2 regions of the Clostridium sp. LIBA-8841 genome follow, and region 2 is predicted to be linked to the other one. Evidence: riboswitches for the same ligand, from Rfam matches in the RefSeq annotation. Region 2 holds a riboswitch; the other holds the start of a gene.
The links. A riboswitch is a leader RNA that binds a small molecule or an ion and turns the genes downstream of it on or off. The one in region 2 is predicted to bind cyclic di-GMP.

Region 1 (17,016 bases), 990 kb from region 2:
AGTTTTCTTACAGTTTCAGGTAAAAATCAACACTAGTTCAAAACATAGATATTTTAAAAAATTCTATATAAACGTTTTCAAGAGTGTGTTATAATGAAGATGAATAAAATGTTAATAAATTGATATATTTGTATATATTTGAATGTGGAGATGAGGAGATGAAGAGGTTAATTAAAATTTTATTGGTTATTGGATGTTTTGGATTAGGGGGATGGGCTATATCTGAGCATTACACAAATTTAACAGAAGAAAGATTTAATAATATTATAGAGAATGCAAATAAGGCTATTGATAATAAAGAGTATAAGACAGCTGAAGTATTATTGGATAAAGCCAAGATTATGGATCACAAATCAACTATAGTATGTGAAAAAATAGATGAAATGCAATTTGATAAGGAACAAAATGAACTTTATGATAGGGGTTTGGAATTAAAAAGAGCAAGAAGATATTCAGATGCCATAGATGTTTTTAGTGAAATTACTGATGAATCAGGGGATTTGAGGAGTAGGAGTAACAAAGAAATAGAAGAATGTAAGGAATATATAATAGAAAATTTTTCAGATAAAGCCAATGAAGCTATAAGAAGAGGTGATATGGAAAAAGCTAAATACATTGTAGTTAAAATAGAAAGAGTTGATGAAAATAGCCCTGAAATAAATATATTAAAGACAAAAATAGATAATTTTAAAGAAGATAAGTAAATATCAAGATTTTACTTGATATTTACTTATCTATTTTATTATTAGGTTTATTTTAAACTATTGTTGATTTTTAGATATGTATTAAGAGGTAGCTAAAAATCAACATTAATTTAAAATATAAGATTATTATTAAACAATATCTTTAGCATCTAAAAATGTCTCTTGTAAAAGTAATTTAATCATAGCGGGAAACTCTCTAATCATATATTGAACTCTAAGGACTATAGGTGTTTTTGAAGGAAGCCCTTCATTTTTAATACCCAAGTAATCTGCAATTTCCATAGCTCTAAATAGGTGGAAATCACTTGTTACTATTAATACCTCATCTTTACCAGCATTTCTTTCATCAAGAATTTTGTCACTGAATTCTAAATTTTGAAAAGTGGATTTAGATTTATCTTCCTCTATAATTCTATTAGGATTAATTCCTTTACTAACAAGAAAATCTTTCATAGCCTCAGCTTCAGGGATTAACTCATTACTTCCTTGACCACCAGAAACTATTACTTTGGTGTCAGGGTGTAGGTTAAGATACGCTAATCCTTCATCTAGTCTTTCTTGAAGAATAGGACTTGGCTTGTCTCCATCTAATCCAGCACCTAAAATTATTTCATAGTCTACGTCCTTAAGTTGGCTTATATTTTTAAAAGTTATCATTTTATATGTTAAAAAAACTTCAAAAATAATGAAGGCTGCAATAAGCAATCCTATTACAACAGCTATTCCAGTAAAAATCTTTTTTTTAATCAATCTATCACTTCCTTTGTTTTTACCTTCTAATAATGTAATATTTATCCTTAAAAATATTTTCTCATATAGAACTTACAGAGTTATGATTTAAAAGTGAAAAAAATATTACAATTTAATAAAACCAAGTTATAAAGATTAGTTAAAGGAGTGAGAAATTAGTCTAAATAAGTTTTTAAGGAACATTCATATATAATTAATTAAAATATTTTATATAAGTTTATAAAGAGAGAATTAATTATAATGAATGTTCCTTGTATAACTTAATTAAAAGCCTTATTTTAATATTTTAGAGAATGACCATCTTTTGTATATCAACAAATGGAGGTTCTCTCTTCCCACCATTCAAAGGAAACAATAGCATTTATTTCACAAGTATTCCTAATTTCTCTTAAAGAAACAACTATAGAATCCCCAGGCCCAAGGATAATTTGGCTTCCATCAATTATTAAAGTTGAAAATGGTTGAATAATCCTAGTAAATACAGGAATACCGTCAATAGGAGGAGTAATATTAGTTGAATATTGAATTACTCCTTTAGGCGTTGGTTCTGGGGTGATAGCTAGGTTTGAAGGACTTACAAGATTACTATTATTTCCTGAAGCACTTGATTTAAGATAAAATAAGCCTGAAATACTATTACGTGAACGGTTAGTTAATGTTATAGCATTTAAATAAATATTAATCCCTGAATTAGAAGGATTCTTTAGTAATCCTATTACACGTCCAGCTCTTCCAGTCAATATTGGAGTTTGACCTATAAAATAGTTTCCTCTTCTTGATTGGGATAAAGCATATGGGATTAATGTATTATTATTATCGATTCTTTTACATGGCATAATAATCACCTAAATTATAATATATTTTAAAAAGGATTTTCCACTAATATGATATGTTTAAGTTTTCATCAAGGTTACATATTTTAGTTTTGTTTAGTTAGTCTTATATTTAAAAGGAATAATTTTGAAATAAAACTTTAGATTATGTATAGCATTTATTTCTTTAAAGCATAATTTATTTTTTAAAGAATATAAATATAAAGTAGTACATTTTTACTACAACTTATGTTTTAAGGGGGAAAAGGAAGGATGAATTTTAAAGGTATAATGAGTAAACGATTACTATCTGTGCTATGTTTAGCATCAGTAACAACATCCTTATTTACTTTAGGAGCACCTAAGGAAGTTAAGGCTTCTCAAAACACTCCATATGACCAAAAGGAGTCATTAGCTCCACTTGGACAAGGGTATAGCATTGATGATTTATTAAATTGGACGCCAGAGAGTGATCCAGATGCTAAATATAATAGAGCTAGTATTGAAAGAAAAGATAGATTTATGGGTAACATAGTAAATCAAAATGCTCATCCAGAGGCTAGAATAATGAATTGTGCTTTAACTAATCCGCTAACAGATAATGCACCAGTTCAAGGAACAGAATCAATTAATGCTTATGTATTTTCATATTGGCAATATATAGATTCTTATGTTTATTGGGGAGGTTCTAGTAAGGGAATATTCTTAATTCCAACAGCAGATGTAATAGATGCTGGGCATAAGAATGGAGTTCCTGTTTTAGGTACTATAGGATTCCCATGGGGAACTGGAGCAGGACATGTTGAGCAAGTTAGAGAGTTTATTCAAAAAGATGAAAATGGAAATTTCCCAGTAGCAGATAAAATGATAGAAATGGCTAACTATTATGGATTTGATGGATACTTCTTTAACCAAGAATCTTATGGATGTAATAAAAATGATGCAGATTTAATGATAGAAATGCTTGAATATATTAGAGAAAAAGATCCTAATATAGTTATTGGATGGTATGATTCTATGGTTTCTACAGGTAATGTATCTTATCAGGATTCATTAAATGATAGAAATGCACCATTTTTCCAAAATGGAGATGTTAAGACTACTGACCAGTTTTTCTTAAATTATAACTGGAGCAAATGGAAGATTGATACTACTGTTGATACAGCTAGAGGGCTAGGAAGAAGTCCTTATGATGTTTATGCAGGATTAGATGTTCAACAAAACGCATATAATACAAACTTTAGAGTTGATCAATTATTAGATGAAAATAATAAGCTTAGAACTTCTTTGGCTATGTATTGTCCAAACTCTACATTCTCAATGGCTAAAGATGCTTATGATTTCTATAATCATGATCAAAAATTCTGGGTTGGACCAACAGGAGATCCTTCAAAGTCAGATACTAATTCTTCTTGGGTTGGTTTAGCAAACTATGTTCCAGATAGATCAGCAGTTAATGATTTACCATTTGTAACAAACTTTAATTTAGGACATGGAGAAGATTATTATATAGATGGAGAAGTTTCAAGAGATGAGGAGTGGAATTATAGAGCGCTTCAAGAATATCTTCCTACTTGGAGATGGATTGTTGAGTCTAATGGGTCAAAGCTTACTCCAGAATTTGATTTCAAAACAGCTTATAATGGAGGTTCTTCTTTAAAAATTCAAGGAGATTTAGAAGCTGAAAATCCAAATCATATTAAGCTTTATAGTACAGATTTAGCCTTAGAAAAGGACTCAACAGAATTATCAATTGTTTATAAAACAGATTCAGCTCCTAATATGAAAGTTGGATTATGTTTTGGAGAAAATTATGATTATGAAAACTTTACATTCTTTGATGTTACTGAAAATAGCAATGGGGAATGGACAGAAGTTAAAATTCCTTTAGGAGAGCATGTTGGTAAAACTATTTCTGCAATATCTTTAGGATTTGAAAGTCAAACTGATATAGAAAACTTTAATATAAATATAGGTCAATTATCTATAGAGGATACAGAAGCAAATAATAAGGGGTTAAAAACTGGTAAAGTTGTTTTAGAAGAATCAATGGTTCACCATGCTAATAGTGCAGAGGCAAGAATTTATTGGAATGGATTAGAGAATGGAAATGAAGAAGACTTAGCATTCTATGAAATATATAGAATTAAACCAGATGGATCAAAGGAACTTATGGGAGCAACTCCAAATGATGCTTATTATGTTCAAGATTTTGAAAGACATGGAGAAGAAATGAGTTTTGAAATAGAAGTAGTTCCTGTTGATGTTAATTACAATAGAGGAACAGGTCAAAGTATTACTTTTGATTGGGGAATAGCTCATGATGCTACTGAGGTTCCAGATAATACTGAACCTGTTAACTTTGCATTAAATAAACCAGTAACAGCAAGTAGAGAAAATAGTGGAGAACCTGCTATGAAAGCTGTTGACGGCACTGTAGAAAATAATAGTAAATGGTGTGCGACTAATGCTTATTCAGGATGGTTAAATGTTGATTTAGGAGAGCCAAAAACTGTTCAAAGATGGGTTGTTATGCATGGAGAAGCAGGTGGAGAGGCCAAGGATACTAATACAAATGATTTTGCCTTAGAGGTTTCATATGATGGTGGAAAAACTTATGAGCCAGTTGATACTGTAAGAGGAAATACTGATGCCATTACTGATAGAAATTTAGTAGAGCCAGTAACTTCTCAACATTTTAGGTTAAGAATAGATGATTCAGGAAATTCACCATGGGGTGCAATAAGAATATATGAATTCCAATTATTTGAGGATACTTACACAGAACAAGTTGATTATATTCCTATGAGATTTGTAAGTGCTAAGAATAATCTTGGAGCAGAGGATTATGTAACTATTACAAGAGGAAAAGAAGGACAAACAGTAAATCTTTATAAATCAATAGGAGATGAGGAGCCTTTTGCAACTAAGACTATTGATGGAAATGGAGAGGCTAAGTTCGAGGATTTAGATTTAGGTAGTGAAGAAGGAAGAGTTTATTATGCTATAGCTGAAGATGGAAAAGAAGAAAGCTTAAGAATGAGCGTTGAATATGAAAATGAAGCTTGGGATGAAACTAGTATTCCAGGAAACTATGAATTAAGACCATATGTAGCGCCAGGAACTACTGTGGAATCATCAAACTATGGGACATTAGAAATAAAAGGATTAGGTGAAGGTGATATAGTAAGTCTATATTCAAGTATGGATTCACTTCTTCCAGAAAAGACTTCAGTTAAAGTTGGCTCAGGAGAAAGTTCTGCAATATTAGATAGAATAGAAGTAAATAAGGATGGAGGCTCTTTTATATTAGAAGTTAAGAGTCCAGGTAAAAAGGCTGTTAGATATGAAGTTAAGTATAATGGTTTTGGAGAATTTGAAATGGAAGTAAAAGTTGAAGCACCAAGAAATCTAAAAGACTTAGATGTTCAACAAAAAAATGTAAAGTTAGGATGGGAAGCTCCAGAATCAACTTATGGATTAGAAGGTTATGTAATCTACAAAGATGGTAAAAAGATTGCAGAGGTTGAAAAAGATGTTACTGAGTATAATGTTGAAAAGTTAAATAGACATACAATATATAACTTTAAAGTAGCAGCTAAATATTCAAATGGAGAGCTGTCACAAAAAGAATCATTAACTTTAAGAACAGCTAGATAAAGTGAAAAATAGTTATTAAATAAAAAAACTAATGTTATTTAATATAACATTAGTTTTTTTATTTTATCTTTAGTAGTAACTTAAAAATAGGAAATTTTAAGTTTATTTTTAAAAGTATACAAGTGGATATTAAGTATTAAATAATAATGGATTTTATTTGCGATTTAATAAAAAAATGGGTTGTTTTTTAACTTAGTTATAAAAATATGAAAAAGTAAGTGAATTTTATATGAAAATTGTAAATAATATGCTATTATTTCCTTACAGAAAATTCAATAGGCAAACTTAGAGAAATCTAAGGACGCAAAGCTATAGGGACTAAAGTTTTAAATAACAATGTTAGCCAGTTGCCAAAAGGTATATATTTATTATACATTTTGTTTTATTAATATTTAATAGTTTTAAGTATGATTTGCTTATTTCTATGTAATTTTATGCATTTTTGGCTACTCATTTAGGAGTAGCCTTTTTTGATGTATTCTTTTTGGATAACCAGCTAAAAAAGTAGGGGGTAAAACACTTATGTTAAAGAAAAAAATTTCATTAATTATTGTAGCGGCAGTAATATCGAGCTTTTCTACACCAGCTATCATAACTTTGGCAGACGAAGTGCAAAAGGAAAAGGCGGTATTAACTGAAACTCAAGGAACTGGAGAAGAAAATTCAACAGATGCTACAGTCAAAAAATTTGACTTGCTAAACAATGAAAACATTGAAGGGTATAACAAAGTATTCAAAATTGAAAGAGAAAAAATTAAGTCAATAACTAATAATGGGGGACAATATGGAAGTTCATCAATTAACAAAGCTATAGACGGAGACCTTAAAACACATTGGGAAACAGGAACTCCAAATAGAACAGACTTCAAGAATGAAGTTATAATTGAGTTAACTGAACCTACGATGTTAAACAGAATAGTTTATGGTGCAAGACGTGATTCTGCCATGGGTAAAGGATTTGCTAGAAAGTTTAAATTGTATGCTTCAACAAGTGAAAGTGGAGATGATTTCACATTAGTATGTGATGGAGATTATTCAAAATCAAATAGTGATATAGTTCAAATAAAATTTAAACCTACTGAGTTTAAACGTTTAAAATTTGTTTTTGATGAGGCAAATCAAGATTGGGCAAGTGCTGTAGAATTCATGCTTTATAAGCCTGATGATGTTTTAGATAAAATGAATAGATTATTTAAAGATGATACACTAAGTCAGGTTAGTGAAGAATTTAATACAGTAGAAAAATTAGATGCTTTAGAAGAGGAAGCAAAAACACACCCTTTATATAATTCCTTTAAAGAAGACATAGAAAATGCAAAAAGAATACTTAAAAGCAGTAAAATCGAAGCTGAAGAAGCTAAAGTAGAGAAGTTTAATTTACAAGATAATGAAGAATACAATAAACTTTTTGAAATAGATAAAAGTAATATAGAGTCAATAAGTAACAATGGAGGCCAATATTCTTCTCAAAACGTAAAGAATGCAATAGATGGAGACTTAAAAACTTATTGGGAAACTGGAAGAGCAAATGGAAATAACTTTAATAATGAAGTAGAAGTTACTTTTAAAAACAATGTTAAATTAAGTAGAGTTGTGTATGGTGCAAGACCTAGTGATAATAAAGGATTTGCAGAGCAATTTGATATATATGGTTCAACTACATCTAAAGGAGACACATATCAATTAGTAGCAACAGGCTCTTATTCTAAAACTAGTGGCTTTATAGAAGCGAAATTTAAAGAAGCTGAGTTTAAGAGATTAAAGTTTGTGTTTAAAAAATCTGATCAGAATTGGGCAACTTTATCAGAACTTAAATTTTATAAGAATGATGAGTTAGCAGATAAAGTTGAAAATATATTCACTGATAAAACTTATTCAGATTTAAAACCAGAATTTAAAAATAGTGAATACATAAATAATTTAGAACAAGAAGTTCAAAATCATCCTTTAAAAGATGAATTAGCATCAAGATTAAATATAGCAAAAGACATATTAAACAATAAAATTGATTCTGAAAATACAAAGTTTGTTGCTACTCAATATGGAGATTTAGCAAGATACGGCAGTGAAGTTTTAAGCATGTCTAGTATGGGAGAAAATTTCCAAGTAACAGGACTTTATGCCTTACCAGGAGATAAATTAAAAGTTTATGTCAATGCTGAAGCAGGAAAACCAATGCCAAGATTAATCTTTTCACAAAATGAGGGAAGTTATAGTAGTTGGAGAAAAACTGTTAATTTACATACTGGAATTAATGAAATAACTGTTCCAACAGTAAATAGGGATGGAAACTATAAGAGTAATCCTAAACCAGGTGGGTCTATATACATAGAAAACCCATATACTCCAGAGGAACAGGGACAAGCACCTATTATAAGGATTGAGGGTGCTCAAAGATTTCCTTTATTTAAAAAGGGTGATAATGAAGAGGAATTTAAAAATTTCTTAGTGGAATATAAGAAAAAGCTAGATGAAGACAATGCAGCTGGAACTAATAAAGTTCTTGATATAGCTGAGGTTGACTCGGATAGAATGACGTTATCAGGAACTACAACTGGAGCCTATGATGCATATATAAATCAAGGAGTAAAACCTAGTGAGACTACAACTTTCTGGGATCAAACAATGGCGGAGCTATTTAAATACTATGGATTTGATGGAAGTAGTGAAGTTAATAATCCTAAAAATATAAAAGAGCATATGAGATTAGCTCAACCTTTTGGAGCAATGTATGCTTCTGGAGATCATGTTGGAGTTCAAAAAAGTGCTATGAGTGCTATGTTAAATCCAAATTCTATAAAAGGTGGTTATTGGGGATTTATACACGAAATAGGACATAGAATGGATACTAATGGACGCACTTGGGGAGAGGTTACTAATAATATGCTTCCTATGCATATGGGTGTACAGTTTAACAACATAGATAATAGAATACCTTATGAATCAGAGATTTATCCAAATGTTGCACCAAATGAAAGAGATGAAGAATTTGTGCATGGTCATTACTTTGAGAGCTTAGGATTATTCTGGCAATTACAAATGTATGATGAGAATTATTGGCCAAATTTAAATAAGCTTTATAGAGAAAGAAAACCATCTCCAAAGAATGAACAAGAAAAGAGAGATATATTCGTTGAATATTCATCTGATGCATTAAACTTAGATTTATCAGAATATTTCAGACGTCATGGTTTTGTGGCTAGTAAAGAAACTTTAGATAAGTTAGCTAAGTATAATAAGCCTTCTAAAAAAATATGGTATTTAAATAATAGTTCTATAAATTATAAAGGACCTTCAATTGATGAAAGTGCTAAACCAGTTATGAATTCTGAAATAGAAGAAAATAATTTTAGACAACCAGAAATAAAGTTCTCTTCAGATATACCTAATGATGAATTATTAGGATACGAAATAACAAGAAATGATGAAGTTATTGGATTTACTACTAAAACTTCATTTACAGATAAAACAGCAAAAGCTAATACTAAATATGAATATAAAGTGAGAGCTTACGGAAAGGATTTATCTACTTCAAGTGAGAGTGAGCCAGTTAATTACGAAATACAAAGAGCTTATGTAGGCTTTGATAAGAGTAATTGGGAAGCTAAAACTAATTATCTAACAGTAAGTGGAATGGAAGTACCTAAAGCAATTGATGAAAAGTATTCAAAGTATGGTGTTTTTCAAACAAGAAGGGTAACTGATGATGAAATAAAAAAAGGAATAACTAATCCTATGGAAAGTCCATATTTATTAATAGATATGAAAGAAAATAAAGACTTTGATGGATTTGAATATTACAATGCAACAAGTGATAGTAACGGAAAAGGAATGGTTAAAACTTATAATCTTTATATAAGTAATGATGGCAAAAACTTTACTAAAATAGTAGATAATGAGGATATACCACAGGCTTCAGAAAGAGGAAGAAAAGAAGTTTTATTGGATAAAACTTATAATGCTAGATTCATAAAGTTTGAATGTGTACAAAGTGCTCAAAAAGATGGAATAATGACAGTTTCAGAGTTTTCACCTATTAATAAGGAAAAGGATATAGAGGTATCAAACATTGAAATAGTTAGTGAAAATAATAAAAAAGAGATTAATGGACTTGATGAGAGTATAAAATTAACTGCAAAAACAAAACCAATAGGTGCCACTCTAAAAGAAGTAGAATGGAAGGCAGTTGATTCTAAAACTGGTGAAGAAAGCAAAGCTGTTAAGTTAGATGTATCGGGTGAAAATGTTATTGTAACACCAAATTCAACAGGAAAAGTAGAAACTGTTAAGGTAGTAGCTACTTCAAAGTACAACAAAGAGGTAATGAATGAAATAACTATAACTTCAAATGCTTCACAGCTTGCTGAAGAAGGAACTTATAAAGATATAGAAAAGAATAATTGGACAGCTGAAACTAGTGCACCTACTGATTGGAGATATGCACCTAATAAGGCCGTAGATGGAAAAACAGGAGAGTATGATATATTCCAATCTGCTAGTCAAGAAGGAACTAAATATTTAACAATAGATATGAAGAATGAGTTTAGCTTTAATGGATTTGCTTATCATAATAAAGCTAATGGAAACTCAACAGAGGGACAAGTTAAGAGATATAATTTATATATAAGTGATGATGGAGAAAACTTTACAAAAATAGTTGATAATGGTGTAGTTCCAAGAGCAGACGTTAAAGAGCGTAAAAATATATTACTAGATAAAACTTATACTGCAAGGTATATAAGATTTGAGTGTTTAGAAACTCAGTTTGGTGACAATAAGATGGCCGTTTTAGAGTTTAGTCCATTTACAACTGAGAAGAACATACCTGTGAATAAAATGGAGGTTACATCTAAAAATGGAACACAAGAGATATATGAAATAAACACAATTGGAGAAGGTATTGACTTAGATGCGAAAATTTATCCTGAAAATGCTACTGATAAAGATGTTATGTGGAAAGTTGTTGATGCAAAAACTAATGAACCTGTAGACGAGTATGTAACAATAGATGAAAATGGTGTCTTAAAAGGAACAGGAGTGGCATATGATGGTGAAATTAAAATAATAGCTACTTCAAAGGCTGACAATAAAATAGAAGCTGAAGCTAAAGGGCTTGTTGTAAACAACACAGATTTAAATACAATTTCAACAATGAGCAAGTTTAATCTATTAAACAATGAAAGCTTACCTAAATATGATAAAAAATATAAAGAAAATATAGTGGCTATCAGTAACAATGGAAGACAGTATGGTTCAAGCTCTATAGATAAAGCAATAGATGGAAATAGAAATACTCATTGGGAAACAGATACTCCAAATAGTGATAACTTTACTAATGAAGTTATATTAACTATGGAAAATGGTAATGATGTTGTAGATAGATTAGTATATGCTACTAGACAGGATGGAGCAAGAGGAAAGGGATTCCCACTTGAGTATGAATTATATGCTTCAAATACTGAGCCAGGAAATACTTTTAGAAAAGTAGCTGAAGGTTCTTATAGTGGAAACACTGGAGATTTTGTTGAAATAAAATTCACTCCAACTAAAGCAAAGAGATTTAAATTTGTATTTAAAAATGCTAAAGATGGCTGGGCAAGTGCATCAGAATTCTGCATGTATAAAGAAGATAAGTTAAGAGCTACATTAGATGATTTGTTTGTTGATTCATCTAAAAATGAATTAAAAGAACAATATAAAGATATAAGCAAAATAAACGAACTAGAAAATCAGCTTGAGAACTATGAATTAAAAGATTACTACAAAGAAGACGTTGAAAAGGCTAAGGATTTAATTTCTAAGAAACCTGAAATAAAGGTTGAAGATAGCACAATAATTCATATTAAAGATAGCTTTAATGCAATGAACGGTGTTAGAGGAATAGATAATGAAGATGGAAATATAACTGATAAGATTGTTGTTAAAGAAAATAATGTTGACACTTCCAAAGCTGGAGTTTATAAAATTCTTTATGAATTAACTGATAGCTCAGGACGTAAGACATCTAAGGAAAGACGTGTTATTGTAACAACAGAAGAAGAGTATTTAAGTGATATTGACTGGACAAAAGCTACATCAGGATGGAGAACTGTACAAAAAGATAAGAGTGTTCAAGGAAACAAATTAACTTTAAAAGGAACAGATGAAAATAAGAGTTATGACAAAGGAATTGGAACACACTCAAATTCAGAAATAGTCTATGATTTAAGTGGAAAAGATTATTCATATTTTATGGCTAAAGTTGGAGTAGACCAAGAAGTTTCAGGTAACTCAGCTTCATCAGTAATATTCCAAGTATATTTAGATGGAAATAAAGTATATGATAGTGGCATGATGAAATCTGGAGATCTAGAAAAGGATGTATTTGTTGAAACTAAAGGAGCAAAGGAATTGAAGTTAGTAGTAAATGATGGAGGAAATGGAAATTCTTCTGACCATGCAGACTTTGCAGATGCTAAATTATTAGTTATGAATTCTAAACCAGTTTTAAAGGTTGAAGAGGATGCAGTGACAAAGGTAGGGCAACCATTAGAGAGCATAACTGGGAAATATACAGCTACAGATGTTGAAGATGGAGATTTAACTTCAAAGGTTGTTATTGGAGGAAATGTAGACTTTAATAAAGCTGGTATCTATAGAGTAACTTACTCTGTAGAAGATTCAGATGGAAATACTACTGAAGCAACAAGAACAATTAAAGTAATTGATATGAAAAATAGCACATATTTAAGTGATATTGATTGGATATCAGCAAATAATACTTATGCAAAAGCTAATAAGGATATATCAGTAAGTGGTAATCCATTAAGATTAACTGATGAAAATGGACAAAGTGTAACTTATGAAAAAGGTATAGGAACACATTCAACATCAACAATAAAATATGATTTGACTAAAGGAAATTATGGTTATTTCTCAAGTTATGTTGGAGTTGATAGACAAATGTATGGTACTGTTGGATCAGTAACTTTTGAAGTATGGCTTGATAATAAGAAAGTGTATGATAGTGGATTAATGAATTCTACTTCTACTCAAAAGTATATAGAAGTAAATCTTAAGGGAGCAAAAGAGCTTAAGATTATAGTTACAGATGGTGGCAATGGAAATGGTTCAGACCATGCTACTTTTGGAGATACAAAACTTTACTATGTAGAATAAATTTTATTATATAGATAGAAGTGTAGAGGAGATAATCCTTTATACTTCTATTTATTTTTAGTCGTATTGATTTTTAGAAGTTTTTATACTTAATTTAAGATTTAGTGAAATACTTTATTCTTAGTGATTTATAAGAAAAGAGAGAGTTTTATTTTAGATATGGAAAGATATCAAATAACTTTAGTTATATTGTTAAATTTTGGAATGATAGAAAAATATATTGACTAAATAAGATTAGATGCTATAATAAATTTGTGTTTTAAATGATATTGAATATCATTAATATATATTAACGAGAATCAAAAAAGAAGTTGGAGGACAAATGATGAAGGGATTTAAAAGATTAGCAGTTTTAGGACTTGCAGTACTTACAGTTGGAATGTTTGTTGGATGTTCAGGTAGTAAGACTAGTGAAGGAAATAGTAATAATGGGGAAAAAAGAGTTGTACAATCTGTAAAGGGAGAAGTTGAAATACCAGCTAATCCACAGAGAATAGTTGATATTTCTGGTAGTACAGAAGAGTTAGTTCTATTAGGACATACTCCTGTGGCTACAGCAAATGTGGATTCATACAAAACGGATCAAGTGCCATCATACATGGCAGATAAATTAAAAGATACAAAGATAGTTGGTCATTCTATGATGGATACAGCTGATATAGAAGGGATATTATCAGTAAATCCAGATTTAATAATAATGTCACCTAGACAAGAAAAAATATATGATCAATTAGCAGAAATAGCTCCAGTGGTTGTGATTAATGATAATTCAAATGACTGGGAAGCCAAGTTTAAAGATATAGCAAAGTTATTTAATCAAGAAGATGAAGCTCAAAAGTGGTTAGATGATTACTATAAAAAAGCAAAAGAAGTAGGAAATGAAATTAAGAAAGCAAATGGAGATGGAACTTACTTAACTGTTTTAGCTAATTCAGGACAATTTATGGTATTTACTGAAGGTGGAATAGGAACAATCTTAAAGGATGATATGGGATTACCTCAACCAAGTAAAATGCCAAAACAAGATAGTATAACATTACCTACAGTTACTCTTGAAGGACTTACTGAAATAGATGCAGATCACATAATAGTTTTAGGAACAGAGTCAGATAAGGCTAACTTAGAGTCAAGTAGTGTTTGGAAAGAAATGAGAGCGGTTAAGGATGGAAATGTAACAATGCTTGATGTAAGTCCATACTTTACTCAGGCTTACAACCCAATGGGAAGAGAACTTTTATTACAATCAATTAAAGATGAGCTTGTAAAATAGTACATATTTTTAGTAGGTGTAAGATTTAAAATTTTGCACCTACTATTTGAATTTTAGTAGAAGATTTTTAGTAAAATAATTATTTAACTCAGGTGATACTTTAAGGAGGACAACTTATGAAAATACAAAAGAAAAAGACTTTAGCTTATTGGCTAATGGCTATAGGGCTGGTACTTTTGATTAGTGGAATTATTTTATCCATATCTATAGGAGCAAAGGATATTGATTTCTCTATGATAATAAAGTCTATTTTCACAAATGATGCAGATGTAAATATTAAGATAATTAGAGATGTAAGGATACCTAGAGCTCTTGCGGCCGCTTTAGTAGGTGGTTTTTTAGCTGTAGCTGGCGCTATTATGCAAGGAATAACTAGGAATCCAATTGCAGAGCCTTCTGTAATGGGAATAACTCAAGGTGCTACATTTATGATAGCTGTGGCATTTGTTCTTCAAAGAATATATCCTAATTTAGTAATAAATAGCTTTGCCCTTATGATATTTGCCTTTTTAGGGGCTAGTATAAGCGGTCTTTTAGTATATTTCATAAGTTCAAGATCCTCTAGAAAAGTTGATCCTGTAAAGTTAGCTCTTGCAGGTACAGCCTTAGGAACTTTACTTATATCTTTAGCTATGGGTATATCAATGTATTTTAATTTATCTCAACAATTAAGTTTCTGGGTATCAGGAGGATTAGTTAGTGCTAAGTGGGAAGGTGTAATCTTATTAGCTTTAGTTGGAGGAATAGCTTTTATTGGAGCTATGATTATATCACCTAAAATAACAATTTTAAGTTTAGGAGAAGAAGTGGCTATAGGTCTTGGGCAAAAAACTAATCTTGTAAGATTTATAGCTATAATGATAGTTATATGTTTAACTGGAGCCTCTGTTTCTGTAGCCGGTAATATTGTCTTTGTAGGTTTAATAGTTCCTCAAATATGTAAGGCAATAGTAGGATCAGATTATAAATATATAATACCAAGTTCTATGATATTAGGAGCTGTTTTATTAGTATACAGTGATATATTAGCTAGAGTTATAAATCCTCCTTATGAAACACCAATAGGATCTTTAACGGCTTTATTAGGAGTTCCTGTGTTTATATACCTAGTTAGAAAGGAAGGTAAGTAAATTATGAATATAAAAAAGAATCATAGATTTATTTTAGTTACGGGAATTTTAATAGGATTAATCTTTATTACCTTCTTAATAAGTTTGAACATGGGTTCATTATCAATAGAACCAAGTGAAGTCATTAAAACATTAATTGGACAAGGTACTAAAAGTAATGAAATTGCTATCTTTAAGTTAAGACTGCCTAGAATACTAATAGGAATATTAGTAGGAACAGCTTTAGCTACAGCAGGAACTATTTTACAAGGGGTTACAAAAAATGATTTAGCTGATTCTGGAATACTTGGTATAAATTCAGGTGCTGCTTTATTTGTTGTAATTTATATGTACATAATGAATGGAAATGTATATGATGGAGTGAGCAATTTAACTATATTTACTATGCCTATAGTGGCTTTAGGTGGAGCAATTTTTGGGGCATTTTTAATTTACATATTAGCATGGAAAGATGGAATAAATTCATCAAGATTATTATTAATTGGTATAGGAATAAATATAGCTTTTACATCATTATTAACAATATTTCAATTAAGATTTACTACTCAAGAATTTAATAGGGTTATGGCTTGGATATCAGGAAGTATATGGGGAGCAAGCTGGAAATATGTTTTAGCAATACTACCATTCATAATTATATTTATGGCTTTAACTATATATAAATCAAGATATTTAGATGGATTAAATTTAGGTGATGAAGTTGCCACAGGAATAGGCATAGAGGTTGAAAAGGAAAGAAGAAAACTAATAATATATGCTGTTATATTAGCAGGAGTAGCAACATCTGTAGCCGGTAGCATAGGATTCTTAGGTCTAGTTTCTCCTCATATTGCAAGGAAGCTGGTTGGACCTAAGCATAAAAAATTAATTCCAACAGCGGCTCTTATTGGGAGTTTAATATTGTTAGTATCTGATACTATAGCTAGAAATTTAATTGCGCCAATGGAAATGCCAGTAGGAATAATAGTATCCATAATAGGTGTTCCATATTTTATTTATTTAATGTTATCAGAATAAATTTTTTGAGTGTTAATAATTAAAGTTTTACGAAAGCAGAGGAGATAAAGATGTATTGTATAACTACAGATAGTTTAAATATTTCATATGGAAGTATAGATATAGTTAAGGATTTAAATTTAAAAATACCAAAGGGAAAGATAACTACCATAATAGGTTCTAATGGATGTGGAAAGTCTACAGTATTAAAGACAATAGCTAGAATTTTAACTCCTAAGAGCGGGGATATATATATAAATGAAAAAAGTATAAAGGAACAATCTTCTAAGGAACTAGCAAAAACCATGGCTGTATTACCTCAAAGTCCTCAAGCACCTAATGGTCTTACTGTAGAGGAATTAATAGGTTATGGTAGATTTCCTCATCAAAAAGGTTTCGGTAAATTAAAGAAAGAGGATAAAAAAGTGATTCAATGGGCACTAGAAGCTACTGGTTTAATTGAATTTAGAGAAAGAGATATAGAAGACTTATCTGGAGGACAAAGACAAAGAGCTTGGATTGCAATGGCTTTAGCA
Region 2 (17,016 bases):
AGAAGGATATATTCAAATATCAAATATCTTCTTAGAAACTGCAGAAAATGAAAAAGAACATGCTAAAGTATTTTTTAAGCATTTACAAAATGATTTACAAGGAGAAATGGTAGAAATTGATGCTGCTTATCCAGTAGAATTACCTACAAATACATTAACTAATTTAAAATTTGCTGCTGCAGGAGAATATGATGAATTAAGTAATCTTTATCCATCATTTGCAGAGGTTGCGGATAAGGAAGGATTCCCAGAAGTAGCTGCTTCTTTTAGAATGATAGCTAAAGCTGAAACAGCTCATTTTAATAGATATACTAAATTAGCTAAAAACATTGAAGAAGGACAAGTGTTCAAAAAAGATGAAGTTGTTCTTTGGAAATGTGATAACTGTGGATTCATTTGGGAAGGTAAAGAAGCTCCATTAAAATGTCCTTCATGTCATCATCCACAAGGTTACTTTGAAGTTTTTAAAGAAACTTATTAAAATATAAATTTTATTTACGCTTAACTCGTACCATTTTATTATGGATTGAATGTGAATTTGATAAAACTAAACTTATTTCAGAGGGAGCCTAAACTCTCTCTGAATTTTTTTTACGATTACCATAATATTATTTAGCACACTTTAAGAGGACTGCATCAAAAATAGCTTAAAATACTTATAAATTAATTGGTACATTACCCTTGCGCCAATTAAAAGTTCTTTATTTTAAGCTTAGAGATAGTCCTTTTTATTATATTAAATTAGTATGTTTATGGACAAAATAAAAATTGTTGTATTAAAATTACTTTCTAAAAAAACTTACATAAATACTATTTTGTTTAGTATCTGTGTAAGTTTTTATTAATATCTATATAATCTTTAATATAAACTTTTTATTAGGATAATGAGTATTTAAACACCACCATTTTACTTTCATCATTAATTGGTCTCCAAAATTGAATTTCATCAATTAGAAGTTCTCTATTAAAATTATAGTCTTGAAGTTTAGTATAAGCTGATTCAAACTCGTCCTTTCCCCATACCCTTTGAGCAAAATATGGATTAGCTAAGGATACATGAAGTTTCCATGTATTTGGATTAGATGTTAGCTTAAATCCTGCTTTTAATAGGTTTTCATAAAGCTCTATAGAAAGTTTTTTAATTACGCCACTTTTCTCATCTACTTTTAAATTTACAGACCTATATGGTTCTCCAAACTTAATAAGCCCGTTTATGTGCACTTCAAATTTTTTATATGATTTTAAAGTGTTTTTTACTACCTCATTTAATTTATCCATATCAGGATCTTCAATTACATCTAGAGTAATATGAAGCATTGGGAGATTCTCATAAAGCTTATATTCATTTGAAATTGATTCTTGCAGTGGCTTTATTATTGCATAGGAAGCCTTGTCAAATAATGCAACTAAATAATATAGCATAATAAACCCCTTTCTTACTAAATGTACAAATTTATACCAAGTATTTAGTTTATTATAGCATATTGAAACCTATTAATACTATAATAGAACATCTTGATTATATTATATACAGAGTTAGAGTAAGAGTTTCTTTTTTTGATTTAAGTAAAGGTTAATTTAAAATATAGTTTTTTATTTAATTAGTATTGATAAAAAGAATTTTTTATTTTAAAGTAAAATTTTTAGAACAATTTTCTTTAAAATGTATATATTAGTTTATTGAGGGAATTTATCATGGAAGTAAAAATTTTTTTCAGTAAATTAAGAGTAAATAAGGTTTGAATTTTATGGGGAGGAAATAAAAATATATTTGAAAAATCAAACTTAGATAATATACTATATATGATGTGTATTAAAGAATTTTAAAGTTAATATTTATTTTTAGATAGACTTTCAGATTTAGCTAAAAATAAATAATAGTTTAAAACATAGTATGAAAAACAGTAATATAGATTTTTATATAAAAATTTTAGTTTGAAAGGTGGAATAGGGAAATGGTAGAGAGCAGAGTAAGTAGATTAAATAAGAAAAAAGCATCTAAGGGATCAGTTCTATATAATATAATTGGAGTTTGTTTCTTAGCTCTAATTTTGTTTATTGGTAGCCAAATGTTTCTTTAAGAATTGATTACTTAGTTGGAGTTTATTTGCACGAATAACTATTCGGTAAATATAAATTCCAGCTTAAAATATTTTATATGTTACATAATATATAAGTTTTGATATGAAAATTTCACTTAGTATTGAAGTGCAGGTTTAATTTACTAAGATATACTATTTTGAGTTTATAATATAAGATTAATGATTTTTATAGAAATTTTTTTAGATTTGTAGATAAGGAGAGATATAAGTTAAATGAGTATTTTAATAGTTAAGAATATGAATCATGGCTTTGGAGATAGAGCCATATTTGAAGATGTGTCCTTTAGACTTTTAAAGGGGGAGCACGTAGGTCTTATAGGAGCTAATGGAGAAGGTAAATCAACTTTCATGAACATAATCACAGGTAAACTTATGCCAGATGAGGGAGATGTTCAATGGAGTAACAAGGTTAGAGTTGGTTACATGGATCAGCATGCTCAACTTGAAAAAGGTAAGAGTATAAGAGAAGTTTTAAGAGAAGCATTCCAATATCTTTTTGATATGGAAATTGAAATGAATGGTCTTTATGAGAGAATGGGTGAAATGTCAGAGGATGAAATGACTAAAGCCTTAGAAAGAACAGCTACAATTCAAGATATGCTAGATCATAACGGATTTTATATGATAGATGCAAAGGTTGAAGAAGTTGCAGCTGGTTTAGGTCTTAGAGATGTAGGATTAGACAAAGACGTTACTGATTTAAGTGGAGGACAAAGAACTAAGGTTTTATTAGCTAAACTTTTATTAGAAACACCGGATATATTACTTCTAGACGAGCCTACAAACTATCTTGATGAGGAACATATAGCTTGGCTTAAGAACTACTTAATAGGATATGAAAATGCATTTATATTAATATCACATGATATTCCATTCTTAAATAGCGTAGTAAATGTAATCTACCATGTTGAAAATAGAGCATTAACTAGATACACAGGAGATTACGACAACTTCATGAGAGTATATGAAGCTAATAAGAAGCAATTAGAGGCCGCTTACGAAAGACAACAGGCTGAGATTGCTAAGCTTGAGGATTTCGTTGCTAGAAATAAGGCGAGAGTTGCCACAACAGGTATGGCAAGAGCTAGACAAAAGAAATTAGATAAGATGGATAGAATAGAACTTGTAGGAGAAAAACCAAAACCAGAGTTCAACTTCAAGCAAGGAAGAACTTCAGGTAAATTAATATTTGAAGCAAGAGACTTAGTTATAGGATATGATGAGCCATTAAGTAAGCCACTTAACATAAGAATGGAAAGAGGCCAAAAAATAGCTTTAGTTGGAGCTAACGGTCTTGGAAAATCAACTCTTCTAAAAAGTTTAATGGGAATAATTAAACCTATAAGTGGAGAAGTTGAAACAGGAGATTACCAAAGCATAGGATACTTCGAGCAAGAAATAAAAGAAGCTAATTACAATTCATGTATAGAAGAAGTATGGCAAGAGTTCCCAGGATACACTCAATACGAGGTAAGAAGCGCCTTAGCTAAATGTGGACTAACAACAAAACACATAGAAAGCTCAGTAGCAGTATTAAGTGGGGGAGAACAAGCTAAGGTAAGACTTTGTAAACTAATAAACAATGAAACAAACATACTTATCCTAGACGAGCCTACAAACCACTTAGATGTTGAAGCTAAGGATGAATTAAAGAGAGCATTAAAAGAATATAAAGGAAGCATACTTTTAGTTTGCCATGAACCTGAATTCTATAGAGATGTAGTAACAGATGTATGGAATTGCGAAGAGTGGACGACTAAAATTGTGTAAATAAGTTAGAAAAGAGTTAGCTGATTTTTGCTAACTCTTTTTAGATATATTAAGTATATATTTTTTTATATTTACATCATTAAAAGTAAAAAATTAAAATATAGTATAGTGATTATTGATGAATGAATAAATAGAAATTAAAATAAGCTTAATTTATGAAGAATGAAAGTTTGTAATTGAGGATGAAAGATAATGATGCAAAAATAAGTGCTTAACATTTAAAATGTTAAGCACTTTTTCTTATGTTTTAAAATACTTTGACTTAAATATAGCTTTTTATTTTAATATGAATTCATTGAATAAATAGTTTATTTTAGAAATTTTTGATTTAAAAGGAATTTTAAACTAATATATATGTTAGATACATAAACTTAAGAGGAGCGATAAAATGTTTAAAATACTATTAGTGGAAGATGATAAGAACATAAGTGAGATGATTACAGATTATTTGACCAGTGAATCATATATTATTAACACATGCTTCAATGGAGAAGATGCTATTAATTATTTCAATACAGAAAAATATGATTTGATTTTATTGGATTTAATGATACCAAAAATAAATGGAATAGATGTTTTAAGAAAAATTAGAAAGACTAGTACAGTTCCTATAATCATTATTACTGCTAAAGATGATGATAATGATAAGGCCATAGGATTAGGGTTAGGAGCTGATGATTATATAACTAAACCATTTTCTTTAGTTGAGCTTTCTGCAAGAATTAAAGCAAATATAAGAAGGGTTACTCAATATATAGAAAAGAAAAATAATATAATTTTTGTGAAGGACTTAGAAATAGATTTAGATAGATATTCAGTAACTAAAAATGGAGAAAATTTAAATTTCACTCAGACAGAGTTTGGAATTTTAAAATTATTGGCTTCAAATAAAGGGAAAGTTTTTTCAAAGGAAATGATATATAACCATGTATGGAATGAACCATATTATGGTGAAGAAAACGTGATAAATTTACATATAAGAAGGATAAGAAAAAAGATAGAAGATAAAAAGGAAAATAGTTATATTAAAACTCTATGGGGCATTGGGTACTGTATAGAGGAGGAATAACTGATGAAAATACTAATGTTACTAGTAATAATTTTTTTAATATTAGGTTATTTATATGAATTTAAAAAATATAAAAAACAAACAAATGAAATAAATTATATAAGCGACAAACTTAATGATATTTTGGAAAATAGAACAAATGAAAAAATTTTATTATTTACTGATAGTAAAGAGTTAATAAGTTTAATTTCTGGTATAAACAGATTGTTGGATTATAGTACTAATAATAAAGTAGCATATGAGCATTCTAAATTATCAATGATGAGGATGATATCTAATATTTCACATGATTTGAAAACACCATTAACAACTTTAAAAGGGTACGTAGAAATGCTAAAAATGAAATTTAATGAGGACAAAATGATCATTAAAGTAGAATCTAGAATTGATGAAATTTTACAACTGATAAATAAATTTTTTGATTTAGCAAAACTTGAGTCAGGAGATAAAATTCTTAAGTTAAAGAAGATAAACTTATGTGAAGTATGTAGGAAAAATATGTTTGAGTTCTATAATGTTATTTCTAGAAAAAAACTTGAAGTAAAAATAAAAATACCAGAAGAACCTATTTTTATAAGTGGTGATGAAGAAGCGCTTGGAAGAATACTAAAAAATTTGATAGATAATGCTATTAAATATGGTAGTGATGGGCAATATTTAGGGATAAAGCTTTATAAAAATAAAGAATATACCTGTGTAGAGGTTGAGGATCATGGTAAGGGGATAATAGAAAAAGAAAAAGAACTAATTTTTGAAAGATTATATACATTAGAAGATTCAAGAAGTATGGAATATCAAGGAAGTGGGCTAGGTTTAACTATAACAAAAGAACTTGTTGAAAAGATGAATGGTAAAATTAGTTTGTTTAGTATACCTAATGAAAAAACGGTATTTAAAATACTATTTCCATTAGCTAATTAAAAGTTAATATAAAAGACAGTTTTAAGACAGAAAAAAGAATTTTTACTTTGCTATACTTTTCATTGAAAGGAGAGAACTTCATGGATGATATGTTAAAGATAAATAATTTAACTAAAATATATAACAATAATAAGGTTATTGATAATGTAAATATGAGGATAAAAAAAGGTGAAATATATGGTTTTCTAGGTCCGAATGGAGCAGGGAAAAGTACTATTATGAAAATAATTCTTAATCTAGTAAAGCCAACTGAAGGTGAAGTTTTAGTATTTGATAAAGATTCTAATAGAGATAATTTTGATATTTTAAAAAGAATTGGTTCTCTCATAGAAAGTCCATATTTTTACGATAAGTTAACGGCAAGAGAAAATTTAAATTTACATTGTGAGTATATGGGATATCACAATAAAGAAAGAATTAAAGAAGTTTTAGATTTTGTTGGTTTACATAATATCGAAAAAAAACGTGTTTGTGATTTTTCATTAGGAATGAAACAGAGACTAGCAATAGCTAGAGCTATAATTACACAACCTGAATTTCTTATATTAGATGAGCCTATTAATGGATTAGATCCAGAGGGAATAAAAGAAATGAGGTTGATAATAAGGGAGTTAAATGAGAAGTATGGAACAACAATACTTATTTCAAGTCATATTCTATCAGAAATTGAATTGATAGCAGATACTATTGGGGTTATAAAAAATGGTAGAATTTTAGAAGAAATTTCTATGAAAGATATGCAAAAATATAACTCAAATTACATAGAATTAGAAGTTAATAATCTAGAAAAGACTGGATACTTAATTGAAGAAGAATTTGGTATTAAAAATTATAAAATAATTTCTGAAAATAAAATTAGAATCTATGATTTAACAGTATCCAAAAATGAAATTTCAAAATTAATGATTAATAATAATATTGAATTAGAAAGTATAAGTAAAAAGGAAAGCACCTTAGAAGAATATTTTTTAAAGCTTATTCAGGAGGCAAACTATGTTTCATTTGATTAAGCTAGAAATAAAAAAATATAAATTATATAGATATGTTTTACCAGCTGTTATTTGTATTATTGGCGTTATAGCTTTTTTAACAATGTCTTTTATAACTACTTTAGTTGATTCAAGACAAGCTATGGATACATATGAAAACACTTTAAGAATGATACAAGTGATTATGACACAAATATTTATAATATTTTCAGCAGTATTAACGACAAAAATAATAATGGATGAGTATAAAAATAGAACTATTTTAAATATGTTTACTTATCCAATAAATAGAAAGAAGATTATTATAGCAAAACTATTAGTAATTATATTATTCACAATGATAGCTATATTAATTGGTGATTTAATATGTACAGCTTATGTAATGATTTTAGATTCATTTGTAAATGTAGTAAGTGGAAATTTTGATTTAAAATATTTTCTTATAGGAGTACTTCTTACAAGCGTAGCTATGGGAGGAATTTTATCATTAATTCCTTTTTCAATTGGTATTATATTAAAAAAATCGGGGGTGGCTACTTTAATTACTTCAGTAATAATAGCAGTAGTATTACAACCTATAATAATAGGCAACTCTAGTTTATTAAGTACACTTATTAAGTTAATAATAGTATTAATAATAGTTTGGGGTATAAGTTTCTATGTTTTAAAAAATCAAATAAATAAAATAGAAAATAATTATGTAGATTAAAAATAATAGTGATTTTATATAAAGATTTAATATATAACCATCAGATTATCTGATGGTTTTTTATATTTGTGAGAACAATAAAAATTTTTTGCAAGATAATAAAATTATATGTAAGTTGATGGCTGAATACAAAATATAAATTGAAAAATTAATAAAAAAGAAAGTTTTTAGACAGTTTTACAATATAAAAAAGAAATATTTAATTGATATACTAGTTATTGTTATATATACAAAAAATAAACAACAAGGGAGAGATATTAATGTTTAAACAAGTAAATCAAAATGCTAAAAAAGAGAATCGTTGGCCTTGTATGCTTTGTGATGAATGGTCATGGGATGTACTTAGCTAAAAAAATCTAACAAAAAATCACTTTTTATTTAATAAATAAAAAGTGATTTTTTATATGAGAAAATATAAGGAGTTTATACATGAATAACTTTGATAGAGTTTTAGAATTTTATCCATTTAAAATTTTTAAACAAAATAATAAAATTTATTTATATACTATTAATTCAAATGGATTATTTGAATTAGATTATAGAACTTTACTTTTAATAGAAAATGAGGGGAAAAGTATTAAGGAAGCTTATAATAATTTAAAACATTTATTTTCTAAAAATGAATTTATAGAAGTATTAATTCAAATGGAGCAGGTAGAATTCTTAAAGGGATTTGAAAAAATATATAATAATGATACTTATCTTTTAGATAAGAAATTATCTTCATTAACATTAATGGTTATTCAAGAATGTAACATGAGATGTAAATATTGTTATGGAGATGGTGGCGAATATAGTGACAAAGGTAAAATGAATAAGGAAGTTGCTTTAAAGGCAATTGATTTCTTAATAGATAATACAGATGAAAGAGAATTATTAATAGCTTTTTTAGGGGGAGAACCTTTATTAAATTTTAAGTTAATTAAAGAAGTCGTTAATTATTGTAAAATAAAAGAGAAAAAATACAATAAGAAATTTTCTTACACAATTACAACTAATGGAACAGTTATTAATGATGAAATAGAAGAATTCTTAGTAGAAAATAATATTTCTATTCAAATAAGTATTGACGGTGTAAAAGAAAAACATAATGAAAATAGATATTTTAGTAATAAAAGAGAATCATACGATGAAATAATAATCAAAACTAAAAATATAAGAAAATATGATAAAATTACTGCCAGAGCAACAGCTACAAAAAATAATTTGAATTTTATTGAAATATTTAACCACTTAAATTCATTAGGATTTAAATGTATTCCAATTGCTTTAGCACAAAATTTACTAGATGATAATGATTATAAAAAAGCGACTGAAGAATATGTAAAATTTATAAATTATTTTGAAAATTTAATAAAAGAAAAGAAATATTTTGAAATAAATAAATTTCCAATGTTAAAGTCAGCTTTAGAGAAAATAGAATTTTCTAATAAAAGATCTTTGGGATGTGGAGCGGGTAGAAATACATATGCTGTAGATATATATGGTAATTTATTTCCTTGTCATAGATTTGTAGCTAACAAAGAATATTGTGTTGGAAGCATATTTAAAAAATTTAATAACATAGATAAATTTATTAAAAAATTCAATGTTTATAGCCATAAACAATGCGAAAATTGTTGGGTGCAAAATTTATGTCTAGGTGGATGTCCAAATGAAAATCTAGTTAATACAGGTAATATTCAAACTTCGAGTTATCGTAATTGTAATTTTACTAAAATAATTTATGAGGAAATAATTAAGTTATATTTACGTTTAGATGACGAAGATAAAAAACATATTTTTGAAAATATTTAATTTGAAAGTTATAAGTTTTAAGAGAGTAATTATACTCTCTTTTTTAGTTTAAATTAATAAATAGATTAATAAGTTGCTAAGAATATAAAAAATGTTGAAATTAAAAATTAATATAAAAGATAGTTTTAAGACAGAAAAAAGAATTTTTCTATTGATAAACTAATTAATAGAGAGATTAGAAGTTTTTTACTTATCAAGGAGGAGAACTATGTTTCATTTGATTAAGTTAGAATTAAAAAAATATAAATTATATAAATACATATTTTTTGCTTTTATATGCATAATTGGTATCTTGACATATATAACAATAACTAATTTATTTACACAAAAAATTATAGAAAGAAATACTACATACGAAATGATTTTTTGGATGGTTGATGTAATTGTTATAGGAACATTTGTTATATTTTCAGCAGTATTAATGACAAAAATAATAATGGATGAATATAAGAATAGAACCATTCTAATTCTTTTTACTTATCCAATAAACAGAAAAAAGGTTATTTTGGCAAAATTAATAATAGTTATTATATTTACAATTATAGTTTTACTAATTGGTAATTTAGTATGTACAGGTTATATGATAATTTTAGAATCAGTTACACAAGGAATAAAGGGAAATTTTAATTTAAGACATTTTATTATAGTGGGCCCTATTATAAGTGTAATCATGGGAATAATTTTATCATTATTTCCTTTTGTAATTGGTATTTTGAAAAAGTCGGGTATAGTTACCATAGTTACAGCAGTAATAATAGCTGCGTTTATGCCTAAGATAATATCTAAAAACACAAATCTAATAATCAATGAAAAAGCTATATTTATTGAAATTGCTGTAATTTTAATGATTTTAGTTATATCAATGTTTTATGTTTTTAAAAAGGAGATAAATAATTATAGGTAAGAAATAATGTTTAGAGACTGATAAATTTTGAAAGGATAAAAAATATGTTTGATTTAATTAAGTTAGAATTTAAGAAATATAAATTACAAAGATATATATTAGCGGCTATTATATGTATAGTCGCAATAATGGCTAGTATGACAAGTGATTTTGTAAAAGATTCAAATAGAGCTATAGATACAGGAAATACAATGTTACGCAATTTAAGAATGAGTATTATGATTGTAACAATAACGTTTATAATATTTTCAGCAGTACTAACAGCAAAAATAATGATAAGTGAATATAAGAATAAAACTATTTTAGTTATGTTTACATATCCAATAAGTAGGAGAAAAATTATTATATCTAAAATGCTTATAGTTGTTGGATTTACTATGATATCTATATTAATTGGAGATTTAGTCTGTTCTTCTTATATGATAATTTTAAATTCTTTTACACATGTAATATATGGAGAATTCGTCTTTGAAAATTTCATGATAGTAGTACTTTTTATAAGTATAATTATTGGAGGTATATTATCATTACTTCCATTTGTTATTGGAAGTATAAAAAAATCATCAGTAGCAACTTTGGTCACCTCAATAATAATTTCAATATTAATACCAATAATAATAGGAATAAGTTCTAATATAAGAAATTTAGTTGTTGTGTCAGTTTTAATAGGGTTAGTAATTGTGGGAATAACTTTTTGTTATATTCTTATAAAAAGTGATATAGTAAATAATTAAATAAAGATTTATGAAAAACAACTCAATTAGTAATAGATTAAAAATTCATTTTTAAAAATAACTTTAATAAATTAAATAAAATGAATTTGTTAAGAAATTTGTTGTTTATTTAGAAATATGGTAACTAAATATAGGAATAAATTATTAATATTAATTATTTGTGATTAATATTAATAATATGTATTCGGAAATTTTACATATATTTTGACAGTTTTCCCAAAATGATGTAGTATACAAGACGAATTCAATTGACCTAAAAACAATTAAAAAGTAAATAAAATGAATACAAATTATAGAAACGTTGAGATATATCCTGTATCTGGGCATCTGGGATATATTGAGTTATTGATGCAACCGGCTATATTTATAAAAATTTATAAATATTAGTCGGTTTTTTTATTTTTAATTTTATTAAAGAAAGGAGGAGTTCTGTGAAGCGAAAGAAAAAGTATTTTATTACGGCCTTAGCAACATTTATTTCTATGCTATTAAGTATAATCTCACCTGGAGTTCTTGTATTTGGTGAAAATTCAAAATTACTTCAAGGTGATGGTGGTGTTGAAATTACAAGTGCTACTTTCCAAAGTAATACTGTCTCAAAAGATATAATCAATACTTTACAAATTGACTATAAGATTTTAGATAAAAGCAAACTAAAACCTGGCGATAAAATTGTTATTGAATTTCCAGATATTTTTAAGGATATAACACCTGTATATTCCGATGCACATTTTACCAGTTGTACTAATAAAAATGGAGTAGTTACTCTAATATTTAATGAAAATGTAGAAAAAGCTGTAACAGGATATCTATCTATACGTGTCACTGGAAATAGCAATATTAGACAAGGTGTAAAATATCCAGTTAACATTGATTTAAATGGACAAACTAAAACAATAGATGTAACAGGTAACGAGTCTCAAGGTGGGGGTTCTGGTAAGTATCCACTTATGTACAAAACAGCTAATTTACCAAACGCTGCTATAGATAAGGATGGGGTAAAGCAATATTATGGAGAAATAACTGATAGAAACAAGCCTATAACATATTATATAGAAATAAATTTAGGTGATGGTATAAATCCACATACTAGACAATATTTAAATAATGCTAAATTTGTTGATAATATTCCAAAAGGAATGGCTTTAGATACAGCAAGTATACATATAAGGAGAGATAGTTTTTCTGGGAAAAGCACAGATGCCACACAAGAGTTTTGGGACAATAATAAACTTAAAGCTGATACTAAATCTTTGGAAGTAGATTTTGGAGATATACCATATGACCATTACTTTATTAGTTATAATACACTTGTTACATCTACTGAAGATGGATATTTAAATAATGCAAATTTATATTATGACAGTGAATCAAAAGATGTACCTTCTAGTCATTATTCAAGATTATCCAAAGATGCAGGTGCTCTAAACGTTTACAAACATGTAGATAAAACAAATGTAACCAATGATCCTAATGATCAAAAAATTAAATATCAAATTAAATTTGATTCTTATGGACATTTTTTAAAAGATACTTTAAATATTGTTGATACATTAGATTCTAGATTAAGTGATATTAAAATAACATCTACTGATCAATTTACTACTAATTTTGATGAAACAACAAAAAAACTGACTATTAAAAATGATAAAGCGGCTATAGATCCTAATGATGATGCTTATATTACTATAGAAGCAAGTATGAAAAATGTTAAGCCAGGAGATGAGGTTAAAAATATTGCATATGTAAATGGCAATCCTACCAATGAAGTTTCTACTAAAAAAAATCCTTTAGTAGAAATAATCAAAATATCTAAAAATGATGCAGAAGCCACTTTACTTGATGGAGCTATTTTTAAACTAACAACTAAAGATGGCAACCCTGTTAAAGATGTCTATGGTAAAGAGATTACCAATATTATAAGTTCATCAGAATCACCAATAACACTAGAATTACCTTATGGTGATTATAAATTAGAAGAAACTAAAGCACCAGATGGATATAAACTTGGTCAGATACCTATTAAATTTAATGTGAATAATCAAAGTAAGGTAGTTAAAGTAGTTGCTAAAGATGATCCACTCCCAACTACTTGTAACTTAGTTATAAATAAAATAGATGAAAAAGATGATCCTATTTTAGGTGCTGAATTTGAATTAGCAAAACAAGACGATCCTGAAAATGCTTTAAAATTTAGCTCTGAACAAGACAATTATGAAATAAATGAAAATGGAACTATAAATTTAGTACCTTTAGGAAATGATGCATCTTTTAAAATTAATAACTTACCTTATGGTAATTACATATTAAAAGAAATAAAGTCTCCTAATGGTTATAAATTAAGTGAAGATATTTATATAACTTTAAACTCTGAAGAAAGCTTTTATAAAATAGGAGAACAAGGCGAAAAAATAATTTTAAATAAAAACTCGGAAATAGATGGATATAGTATTTCAGTAAAAAATATCCCAAGAATAATATTACCTGAAACAGGCGGAAGTGGAACTTTTAAATTTTATTTAATTGGAATTACATTATTAGCAGGGGTATTAATCTTGTTAGTTAGCACTAAATTTATTTTAAAAGAAAGGAAGAATTAATAAATGAAAAACAATATTTTAAAAAAACTTAGTATCTTTATGTCATTCATGTTTATTTTTATTGCAACATCAATCCCTGTATTTGCAGCAACACCATCAATTTCTAAGAATGCACCAACTACAGGTAGTATAACAATAGCAAAAAATGGGGCAACTTTTAATGCATATAAGTTATTAGATGCAACCCAGAGTGGAGATGCTTATGAATATTCACCAACTAGTGAGTTTAAAGGATTTTTTAATAATTCACAATATGGTTCTTATTCTGAAAATGATATACAAAATTTAGATGCAGAACAAACAAAACAATTTGCCGTTGATTTACATAAATATGTTACTGATAATGATGTATTAGGACAAAAACTTTTAGAGGGACAAGAAAATACTGTTAATTTAGGATATTATTTAGTAACAGAAACTTCAAGTGATTCAGAGGGGGCTGCTGTTGCTTCAGGACCTATATTAGTTTCAGTTCCAGAAGTTTCAGGAGATACATGGAATTATAATGTGACTATTAATCCAAAAGATAATACTCCTGCATTAGAAAAAAATATAATTGAAAATAATGAAAAAGTTAAAACTTCTTCTGATAATATTGGAGATGTTATAAAATATCAAGTAAATGCGACTATACCAACATATGAAGCAAATGCGAAAAATATAATGTATAAATTTACAGATACTATGAGCAAAGGGTTAACATACGATGAGGCTACTGGATTTAAAATAACTTCAGGAGATAAAGTTTTTAGTAGTCCAGAAGATTATACTTTAAGTTCACAAAAACAATCAGATGGTTCAACAGTGATTACAATTAATTTTGTATATGATAATATAAAAACTTATGTAGATACTGGTTTAACATTAAATTACCAAGCTACTTTAAATAATGAGGCAGTTGTTAGTACTGTAGGAAATCCTGGTAATCCCAATACTATAGAATTAGATTATACTAATAATCCAAATGTTGAAAATAGTTATAAAACTTTAACTGATAAAGTTACTTCTTATACTTGGGGATTTGGTATTAAAAAAGTTGATTCAAATGATAAGTCTAAAGTTTTAGCTGGTGCTGAATTCTCAATAAAAGATTCTAAAGGAAATGTATTAGCATCATATACATACAATAAAGATGGACAAGTAGTTCCTCTTACAGGAAATGCAGTAACTGACTCAAATGGTGTTACAACATTCACAGGATTAGAAGAAGGAACTTATATTATTACAGAAGAAAAAGCTCCAAATGGATATAGTCTATTAAAAGATCCGATAGACTTAAGAATTACAGCTAACAAAGATATTAGAGGTAATTATAATGGTGCTGCCACTATAAATATTTCTAACATCAATGAGGCTTCTAGCATAATAGATGATATTTCAGAAAAAGATGGAAATACTTTATTTAATGTTCAAATAGAAAACTATGAAGGATTCTCTCTTCCAAACACAGGTGGATTTGGAACAACAGGATTCATAAAAATAGCTATTATCTTATTAAGTGTGGTTTGCGTTCTAGCTATATTAGGGCTTGGATACATTAAATTAGAAAATAATAAAAAAACTAAAAATAAATATTAAATAAAAGGTTTGTTTTAAGCTAAGTCTGAAGAACTAGCTAAAACTTAACATTCACCTAAAACATAGCCTAAATAAAAAACTTCTTTTTATAATGTAAAGTTTATTCTATATAATCCTTTACTTAAAAAGAAGTTTTTTTATGAGATAATATTTATATTTGATGCATTATATTTAATTGAGGAGGTGAACTTCATAGTAATTTTATTACTATGAAAAATTATTTGAAAAAGCTAAGAAAACTATATTTTTTTATTTTAATTTTAATTACATTAATTGCCTTAGGATTCTTACTATATCCTAGCTTTTCTAATTACATAAACAATAAAATGGCAGTTTCCACAATTTCCGATTATACAAAAAAAATAAATAATGTTAATGATGAAGAACTTAGTGGTTTAATAAAAAAAATTAATAAATATAATCAAGATTTATTCAATGGAACTGCAGACAATAATCTACCTTCAGATTTAAATATTGAGCAGGGGAGCGTATTAGGATATATAGAAATTCCTAGTATAAATATTAATTTACCTATATATTTTGGAACTTCAGTAGATACATTAAAAAAGGGGGTTGGAGTGTTAGAAGGCACTTCTATTCCAATTGGTGGAGTAAATACTCATTCTGTATTGTCTGCTCATACTGGTCTGACAAATCAAAAATTATTTACAGATATAGATAAATTAAAAGAAGGAGACATATTCTATTTACATGTTTTCAAAAAAGATCTTGCTTATAAAGTAGATCAGATTAAAGTGGTAAATCCTAACCAAATTGATGATTTAAAAATAGTTAATGGTAAAGACTATGTTACTTTACTAACTTGTTATCCTTATGGTGTTAATACTGAACGTTTATTAGTAAGAGGAGAAAGAACTGAATTAAATTCAAATCACGCAGATGATATTCCAAAAGAAATAAGCACTTTTAATCATTCAAATCAAAATCTTATATTAATAGTAATAATATTACTTACAATAATATTATTTATTTTCTTAGTATTTTTAATCATGAAATTTAAATCTAAAAAGAAAGCTTAAATCAATATAAATATTTCTATGTAAGCGCGACTAGATTAAGTTATAATAAAGTCAATTTATATAGATGAAAGTTGGTAATTGAGGATGAAAAATAATGATACAAAAATAAGTAAATATATAAGTTTAATATTAAGACATAAACCAGAAGAAATAGGATTAGAATTAGATGAGCATGGATATTTAAATGTTTCAGACTTAATAAATGGATTAAATAAATCTTGGAAAGATTTTAATATGGATGACTTAGAAAGAATAGTTAGAGGAGATTCAAAACAAAGATATTCTTTTAATGAAGATAAAAGTAAGATAAGAGCCAATCAAGGTCACTCAATTCCTGTAAATTTAGAATTAAAGCCTATTAAACCTCCTAATAAACTATATCATGGTACTGGAAGAAAATATTTAGATTCTATTTTGAAAAATGGACTTATAAAAAAGGAAAGACAGTATGTTCATTTATCAAAGGATTTAGAAACAGCAAGTATTGTTGGCAAGAGACATGGAGATTTAGTTATTTTAGAAGTAAATGCAGAAGATATGTTTAATAAAGAAATTAAATTTTATTTATCTAATAACAATGTATGGCTTTGTGATTATGTACCTGTAGAATATATAAAAGAATTAAGAATAGATTAAATTATATGCCAGACTTTTAAAGTTAAAATGTAATTCAAATTTAATATTATTATAATCTCTAACATATAAAATTAAGTTATAATGTATGTAAAAAATTACAATAGATTTACATAAAAAGAGTTAATGTGGTTAAAGTTAGGTTATATATAAAGTATTATAGGGAACAT

Region 1: it holds a riboswitch for cyclic di-GMP, as region 2 does, so the genes downstream of both, AC2A4K_RS05210 (NPCBM/NEW2 domain-containing protein) here and AC2A4K_RS01010 (SpaA isopeptide-forming pilin-related protein) in region 2, are expected to answer to the same signal.

Annotation. Positions count from the first base shown of each region.
Region 1 is NZ_CM173488.1:1,206,548-1,223,563, forward strand. Features, by position in the region: gene AC2A4K_RS05190 (hypothetical protein) at 159-704, shown strand; gene AC2A4K_RS05195 (YdcF family protein) at 834-1,454, opposite strand; gene AC2A4K_RS05200 (DUF6143 family protein) at 1,766-2,290, opposite strand; gene AC2A4K_RS05205 (endo-beta-N-acetylglucosaminidase) at 2,540-5,926, shown strand; cyclic di-GMP riboswitch class I at 6,195-6,281, shown strand; gene AC2A4K_RS05210 (NPCBM/NEW2 domain-containing protein) at 6,449-13,084, shown strand; gene AC2A4K_RS05215 (iron-hydroxamate ABC transporter substrate-binding protein) at 13,410-14,354, shown strand; gene AC2A4K_RS05220 (FecCD family ABC transporter permease) at 14,471-15,484, shown strand; gene AC2A4K_RS05225 (FecCD family ABC transporter permease) at 15,488-16,501, shown strand; gene AC2A4K_RS05230 (ABC transporter ATP-binding protein) at 16,552-17,016, shown strand, end outside.
Region 2 is NZ_CM173488.1:216,923-233,938, forward strand. Features, by position in the region: gene rbr (rubrerythrin) at 1-481, shown strand, start outside; gene AC2A4K_RS00960 (2'-5' RNA ligase family protein) at 877-1,422, opposite strand; gene AC2A4K_RS00965 (hypothetical protein) at 1,956-2,081, shown strand; gene AC2A4K_RS00970 (ABC-F family ATP-binding cassette domain-containing protein) at 2,316-3,872, shown strand; gene AC2A4K_RS00975 (response regulator transcription factor) at 4,261-4,941, shown strand; gene AC2A4K_RS00980 (sensor histidine kinase) at 4,945-5,862, shown strand; gene AC2A4K_RS00985 (ABC transporter ATP-binding protein) at 5,943-6,872, shown strand; gene AC2A4K_RS00990 (ABC transporter permease) at 6,856-7,560, shown strand; gene papB (PapB family radical SAM/SPASM ranthipeptide maturase) at 7,990-9,357, shown strand; gene AC2A4K_RS01000 (ABC transporter permease) at 9,566-10,261, shown strand; gene AC2A4K_RS01005 (ABC transporter permease) at 10,306-10,995, shown strand; cyclic di-GMP riboswitch class II at 11,281-11,364, shown strand; gene AC2A4K_RS01010 (SpaA isopeptide-forming pilin-related protein) at 11,427-13,595, shown strand; gene AC2A4K_RS01015 (SpaH/EbpB family LPXTG-anchored major pilin) at 13,599-15,173, shown strand; gene AC2A4K_RS01020 (class C sortase) at 15,395-16,213, shown strand; gene AC2A4K_RS01025 (RNA 2'-phosphotransferase) at 16,298-16,849, shown strand.